DNA from 2 places in the Exiguobacterium sp. BMC-KP genome. Region 1 is predicted to be linked to the other one. Evidence: riboswitches for the same ligand, from Rfam matches in the RefSeq annotation. Region 1 holds a riboswitch; the other holds the start of a gene.
What was found. Region 1 has a riboswitch for S-adenosylmethionine ahead of ADM98_RS15630 (methionine ABC transporter ATP-binding protein). Riboswitches for the same ligand answer to the same signal wherever they lie in the genome.
Positions count from the first base shown of each region.

Region 1 (3,745 bases):
TAGTTGCGCTGCCTCGAGTGGTTTAATGACGAGTTTTTTCGGATTCTTGACGATATCCTTTTCAGAAACCGTCAATGGATCAGTGTCCGGCTTTAGTTCAATCCAGCCTTGTTCCGCAAGTAAGTTCAACGCACGTGCTTGGTTCGTCGGATCGTTCGGCGTTGCGACTTCAGCGCCCGTCTTGACATCTTCGAGGGTCTTCACTGTCTTACTGTACAGTCCCATCGGTGCCGTCGGAACAGTGATCAAGCCTTTTAAGTCGAGGTTCTTTTCTTTAGAAAATGTCTTGAGATAGATCGAGTGTTGGAACAAGTTGGCGTCGATATTACCGCTACCGAGTGCGATGTTCGGTTGGATATAATCACTGAACTCGACGATTTCGACTTTGTAGCCTTTCTTTTCGAGTTGCGGCTGAATCGCTTGTTTGACCATGTCGCTATACGGACCGCTCGTCGCGCCAATCTTGATTGTCTTGTCTTTTTCGTCCGCACTGCTGTCTCCGCATCCTGCGAGGACTCCTGCACCGAGTAAGGCTGTGGCTAAAAAGGCATATCGTTTTTTCATGATTCCACTCTCCCTTTGTATGTATGATTAGCGTTTATCTGTTTTTCGCGCCAGTTGATTGCCAAGTGCTTGAATGCTTTGAACGATGACGATGAGGACAACGATCGTGACGATCATGATGACATTATCGTAGCGATAGTAACCGAATCGGATCGCGAGGTCACCGACACCTCCACCACCGACATTGCCAGCCATCGCCGAGAAGCCGATCAGGCTGATCGTTGTCAGGGTGATGCCTTGAATAATCCCTGGGAGTGCTTCCGGTAAGAGAACGCTGACGATGATCCGTAACGGTTTTGCGCCACAGGCTTCAGCGGCTTCGATCAAACCAGGTGGAATCTCACGCAGTGACGTTTCGACGAGTCGTGCGAGAAACGGAATTGCTGCGACACTGAGGCTGACGGACGCGGCCGTCGGACCAATCGTATTATCGAGTAACAGTTTCGTTAAAGGAATAAGGGCAACCAGCAAGATGATGAACGGCAATGACCGGACGATGTTGACGACGAAGTCAAGGACACGTCGGATAGCAACGTTTTGAAAGAACAGACCACGATCGGTGACGAACAAAATAATCCCGAGCGGAATCCCGACAACCAATGCGAATGTAAGAGAAATTCCGACCATCCATGCCGTCTCACCGAGTGCTTTCAGGAGCTCGGGTAACATCATTTGAATACGTTCAAGCCACATCCTGAATCACCTCGAGTGCATGAAGTTCAGTTGCGAGCCAGTCAAGGGCAGGGGCGATTTGGTCGGATGATCCCGTCAAACTGACGATCAGGACACCAAAGGCGACGTCTTGAATGTAGTCGACCTTCCCGTGCAAGATACTGACCGAGATATCGTAACGCCGAATGGCTTCTGATAGTGTACTCTCACCAGTTTTCTCACCTGTGAACTGTAAACGGATGATTTTTCCGGGTGTCGCTTGCAAGATGCGTTCCGGCAGTTCAATCTGTAGTGCCGTATCGACGTAATGTTGTGTGACCGGATGTTTGGCTTGACTGAACAAGTCATAGGTCGAAGCGACTTCGACGACTTCTCCTTGCGACATGACGGCGACGCGGTGGCAAATCTGTTTGACGACATCGATCTCATGGGTGATAAGAACGATCGTTAGACCGAGTCGTTCATTCAAATCTTTCAACAAATCCAAAATCTGCAGCGTCGTGACCGGGTCAAGGGCAGATGTCGCTTCGTCACATAACAGGACGGTCGGATTGTTCGCGAGTGCCCGGGCAATCCCGACGCGCTGTTTCTGCCCACCGCTCAGCTGACTCGGGAAATTCGTTTCAAATCCTTCGAGTCCGACAAGCGAAACGAGCTCACGAATCCGTTCTGGGAAATCGGCGCGTTTCACACCAGCTGACTTGAGTGCAAAAGCGATGTTATCCGCGACGTTACGTGATTGAATCAATTGGAAGTGTTGAAAGATCATTCCGGTCCGCAGTCGTAGTTGGCGCAAGTCCGCTTTAGACATCCCACCGAGCGAGACACCGTCGACCTTGATCGTTCCTTGTGTTGGATGCTCGAGTCCGTTGATCAGGCGAAGCAACGTACTCTTACCGGCACCGGATTCACCGATGATGCCGAAGATCTCTCCTTTTTGAATCGTCAAATCGACATCCCGTAATGCAAAAATCGGGGTCCGGTCTCGGACGAACCGTTTTGTAATGTGTTTGAATTCAATCATCCGCTCATCTCCTCATACAAAAAAAGTCGCTTTTTCCTAGTAGCAGAGCAACCAGAAAAAAGCGACGAAAGTGTAAGATTTCGTAACTTATCTCTCAGAATGAATCCATTCTGTAGGATGTGGCACCGTTCCTAATAGGTGGTTGCCGGACGTCGTTGGGCCTAATCCCTCGGTCGCTCTCGATAAGTAGTTATGCTGTTGGGATTTACTCTAACGGAAATGATTCCCATCTGTCAAATGTTTTTTCAGAATTATTCCGCAACAGGCGTCCGGAACAGGTTGAGCGTTCCGATTCGGTCAATGGCTTCCTCCAACCGTTCGACATCAGCAATCAAGCTAATTCGGACATAACCTTCTCCGTATTCACCGAAGAACGATCCCGGGGTTACGGCAACGTGCGCTTCGTCAAGCAGGTGATCGGTGAAGCTTTGGGATGTGTATCCTTCAGGCACCGGAAGCCAAACGAAGAATGAACCGCCTGGACGTGGTCCACTCCATCCAATTTCATCGAGTTTTGCGAACAACGCATCGCGGCGAGTTTCATACAGATTACTTAACTCGCGGACGCATGTCTGTTCGCTCGTTAAGGCAACGGTCGCCGCATGTTGAATCGGTGTGAATGCACTGACGTAGAGATGTTCTTGGTACGTCTCGATGCTTGAGATGACAGACGGATTTCCGATTGCGAAGGCAATCCGGAAGCCGGACATATTAAAGCGTTTTGAGAGCGAAAATAGCTCGATGCCGACGTCTTTTGCGCCTTCTGTTTGCAAGAAACTTCGGGTCGGACCATCGAAGCTGATACCGCCGTATGCTAAGTCATGGACGACACAAATATCGTTCGCATCCGCGAAAGCGACCGTTTGTTCGAAGGCTTCCGCTGTTGCCGTGGCGCCAGTTGGATTACTCGGATAGTTGAGGAACAACATCCGGGCACGCTCAACGTCTGTCGTATCGAGCAAATCATAATCCGGTAAGAAGTCGTTTTTCTCAAGCAACGGTAAGGTGATCGGGTATGCACCGGCAAGTGCAGCACCAGACAGGTAATCCGGGTATCCGGGATCCGGAACGATGACACCTTCCCCAGGGTTAACGATCGTTTGCGGTAAGGCGACGATTCCTGCCTTACTACCGAGAAGAATCGCGACTTCCGTTGCCGGATCGATCGTGACACCAAATTCGCTTGCGTAAAATCGCGCGACAGCTTGTTTTAGAAAATCATGTCCACGAAACGGTGGATATTGAAGGTTCGTTGGCTCATCGATCGCCTGTTTCAAAGCGTCGAGAATATGTACGGGCGTCGTTTGATCGGGTGTTCCTTGACCGAGTGTGATGACATCGTGTCCGGCAGCTTTCACAGCACCAATCCGATTCGCAAGTTCAGCGAAGACGGGAGCAGGAAGCCGGTCAATGGCGATGGATGGAGCGAAATGTTTCATAAGATGTGTGCCTCCTTCGTGGTATTGTCGTCAAGGATAACGAATA
Region 1 is NZ_LGIW01000015.1:1,908,627-1,912,371, reverse strand. Features, by position in the region: gene ADM98_RS15640 (MetQ/NlpA family ABC transporter substrate-binding protein) at 1-564, opposite strand, end outside; gene ADM98_RS15635 (methionine ABC transporter permease) at 592-1,257, opposite strand; gene ADM98_RS15630 (methionine ABC transporter ATP-binding protein) at 1,247-2,260, opposite strand; SAM riboswitch class I at 2,345-2,449, opposite strand; gene ADM98_RS15625 (aminotransferase class I/II-fold pyridoxal phosphate-dependent enzyme) at 2,512-3,699, opposite strand.

Region 2 (3,745 bases), 250 kb from region 1:
TCTGTTTGCTCCCATGGAAGCTCAACATCTGTACGACCGAAGTGACCGTATGCAGCTGTTTGACGATAGATCGGACGACGGAGATCAAGCATGTTGATGATTCCAGCCGGACGAAGATCGAAGTTTTCAGCAATCAATTCGACGAGTTGTGCTTCAGGAAGTTTTCCTGTGCCGAATGTATCAACCGCGATTGATACTGGGTGTGCGACACCGATTGCGTATGCGAGTTGAACTTCTGCTTTGTCTGCAAGACCTGCAGCAACGAGGTTCTTCGCGACGTAACGTGCTGCGTATGCAGCTGAACGGTCGACTTTTGTTGGATCTTTACCAGAGAATGCTCCACCGCCGTGGCGTGCGTATCCACCATACGTATCAACGATGATCTTACGACCCGTTAATCCAGCATCTCCTTGTGGTCCGCCGATGACGAAACGACCAGTTGGGTTGATGAAGAATTTCGTTGCTGCGTCGATGTATTCAGCCGGGATGACTGGTGTGATGACGTGTTCTTTCAAGTCAGCTTGGATTTGCTCAAGCGTGACTTCTTCCGCGTGTTGTGTCGAGATGACGATCGTATCGACACGAACCGGCTCGTTGTTCTCGTTGTATTCGACCGTGACTTGTGTTTTTCCGTCCGGACGAAGGTAGTCGAGTTGACCGTTTTTACGCACTTCTGCCAAACGGCGTGCGAGACGGTGCGAAAGTGAGATTGGAAGTGGCATGAGTTCGGGTGTTTCTTTCGTTGCATAACCGAACATGAGACCTTGGTCTCCTGCACCGATTGCATCGATTTCTGCATCAGACATGCTACCTTCACGTGCTTCAAGCGCTTGGTCGACACCAAGAGCGATGTCTGCTGATTGCTCATCGATTGATGTCAATACAGCACACGTATCTGCGTCGAAACCATATTTCGCGCGTGTGTAGCCGATTTCACGAATCGTTTCACGAACGACTTTTGGAATGTCGACGTAAGTGGATGTCGTGATCTCACCTGCAACGAGAACGAGACCTGTTGTAACAGAAGTTTCTGCTGCAACACGTGCGTTTGGATCCGCTGCGAGGATTGCATCGAGAATTGAATCCGAAATTTGGTCACAGATTTTATCTGGATGACCTTCAGTGACTGACTCCGACGTGAATAGTCGGCGATTAAGGTTTGTCATGTATGACCCTCCCAAAAAAGAATTTGACGGTGTACTCATTTCCCCTAGTTGAGTGGGACGGTAAAATGAAAAAAACCTTTCCAAGTCCAAAAAATGGTCAGGGAAAGGTTGTGCGTTCTTCCTTTACCCTCTTATCGTTCGAAGTGTTTACTTCGCTTCAGGAGAGCACCTTTTCCCTCATTAATATATGAATTAATGTAGGACGGTTGCCGGGTTTCTTCGGGCCTTGTTCCCTCCACCTGCTCAGAATAAGAGTATCCGTTACGAATTACATGATATAAAGTTGTACCTACTCTGTCAAGCAAGGTTTCAAATTCTAGTCGAAACTTTTTGTAAGAGATGTTAAACTGTTAATGCTGAAAGCGTTTCCAGATAAATAGAAATCAGCATCAGAAAATGATTGCTCTCTCTTTAGTATGTCATATATAATGAATGTGTCATACTAAATGCAGTGAGCCAAAACCAACGTAGGGGAAAGGTGGGGTCAGGATGCCGATGACGGTCCTGAATATCGAAGAACTACTCAAGAAAGAGCATGTGTTCAAACAACTATCTGTTGCTGAACTTGTCGAACATGCGATTCGAAACGAAGAAGGTGTCCTTGCTGAGAACGGCGCATTATCTGTAGAAACGGGGAAATTTACAGGTCGTTCACCAAAAGATAAGTTCATCGTCCGTGATTCTTCCTGCGAGTCTCACATTGATTGGGGTCATGTTAACCAACCAATGGATGGAGACAAATTTGAACAATTGTTACAAAAGGTTCTTCGTTACATGAACGAAGCCGATCAGCTCTACTACACAGAAGCTGCTGCTGGTGCAGATACGCACTTCACCCTTCCGGTTCGTGTGCTCACACAATACGCTTGGCATAACCTCTTTGCCAAACAACTCTTTTTACGCGAATATCCTGAAGTGGCTGCCTTCGAACCTTTTACGGTCGTCTACGCACCACATTTCAAGGCAGATCCTGCCGTTGATGGAACGAACTCTGAGACGTTCATCGCGATGTCGTTCGAACACCGGATCGTCTTGATCGGTGGAACGGAGTATGCCGGCGAAATCAAAAAATCAATCTTTTCCGTCATGAACTACCTCTTACCACAAGAGAACGTTCTTTCGATGCACTGTTCGGCAAACGTTGGACACGAAGGAGACGTCGCTTTGTTCTTCGGTCTATCCGGTACTGGTAAGACCACCCTTTCCGCTGATGATAGCCGCCAATTGATTGGTGACGATGAGCATGGTTGGTCACACGATGGCGTCTTCAACATCGAAGGTGGGTGTTATGCGAAGACGGTTAACCTGTCGCGTGAAAAAGAACCACAAATCTTTGACGCGATCCGCTTCGGAACAGTCCTTGAAAACGTCGTGCTCGATGAAGCCCGTCATCCTGATTACGATGACACATCGTTGACGGAAAATACACGTGCCGCTTATCCGATCACGGCGATCGATAACATCGCTGTTCCATCACGCGCTGGTCATCCAAAGACAATCGTCTTCTTGACGGCTGATGCGTACGGTGTCTTGCCTCCGATCAGTAAATTGACGAAAGAACAAGCGATGTATCACTTCCTCTCAGGTTATACATCAAAACTCGCTGGGACAGAACGTGGTGTCACGGAGCCAGAAGCAACATTCTCGACGTGCTTCGGTTCACCGTTCCTTCCACTCATGCCTGAAAAATATGCAACGATGCTTGGGGAATTGATTGATCGTCACGGTGTTACCGTCTATCTCGTCAACACTGGCTGGACAGGTGGTGCTTATGGAACAGGCAGTCGAATGAAACTATCGTATACACGCACGATGGTCAATGCTGCTGTCAATGGCACGCTTGCAACGATTCCGACTGAAGAACACCCAATCTTCGGACTTCATATGCCTCTTGAAGTTCCAGGTGTTCCAAGTGAATTACTCAACCCTGTACGCGTCTGGTCAAACTCCGACGAGTACAACACACAAGCACGTTCGCTTGCTGAAAAATTCCAACATAACTTCCTTCGTTTCGAAAGTGCGACGGATGCGATTAAGTCAGCTGGTCCACGTCTATAAAATCGAGATTTCTGAGTTATACCAAAAAGTTAGATCCTGAATCATTTTGTTAGTAAATCTGAGTCCGAAAATATCGGGCTCAGATTTTTTAGTCATTTCTTGATCCTCAGAAATTCTTCCTATCAGACGCTACGAGACGAACAAAAACGTGTAATCCTACTCAATCAAGAGAATGATCACACGTTGTATTATGTTTAGAAAAGAGCCTTCAGGTTCTTTTTTTAGTTATATGATTGAATCCGATTCTTCTTGAATATGTTTTTCTCTTTGCATGAGCCACTCCTGACTTTCCGTCAATAGCGCATAGGCTCGTGGAAGCGATACATGTAAACGCTGACTAAGCAGTTCGAATTGATCAAAATCACCACGATCCGCACTAATCGCGAGCACTAAACAATCTCGAAATGGATGGTCTTTCCCTTGTAAAACGATTTTCAGAGAATCTTCAATTGGCAATTGATCGATGATGTCGTCGATATCAACAGACAATAACGCATCGATGTGTGACAACAAACCAATCA
Region 2 is NZ_LGIW01000015.1:1,660,004-1,663,748, forward strand. Features, by position in the region: gene metK (methionine adenosyltransferase) at 1-1,166, opposite strand, end outside; SAM riboswitch class I at 1,295-1,421, opposite strand; gene pckA (phosphoenolpyruvate carboxykinase (ATP)) at 1,656-3,224, shown strand; gene ADM98_RS14395 (EAL and HDOD domain-containing protein) at 3,450-3,745, opposite strand, start outside.
Region 2: another riboswitch for S-adenosylmethionine. It lies ahead of metK (methionine adenosyltransferase); the one in region 1 lies ahead of ADM98_RS15630 (methionine ABC transporter ATP-binding protein).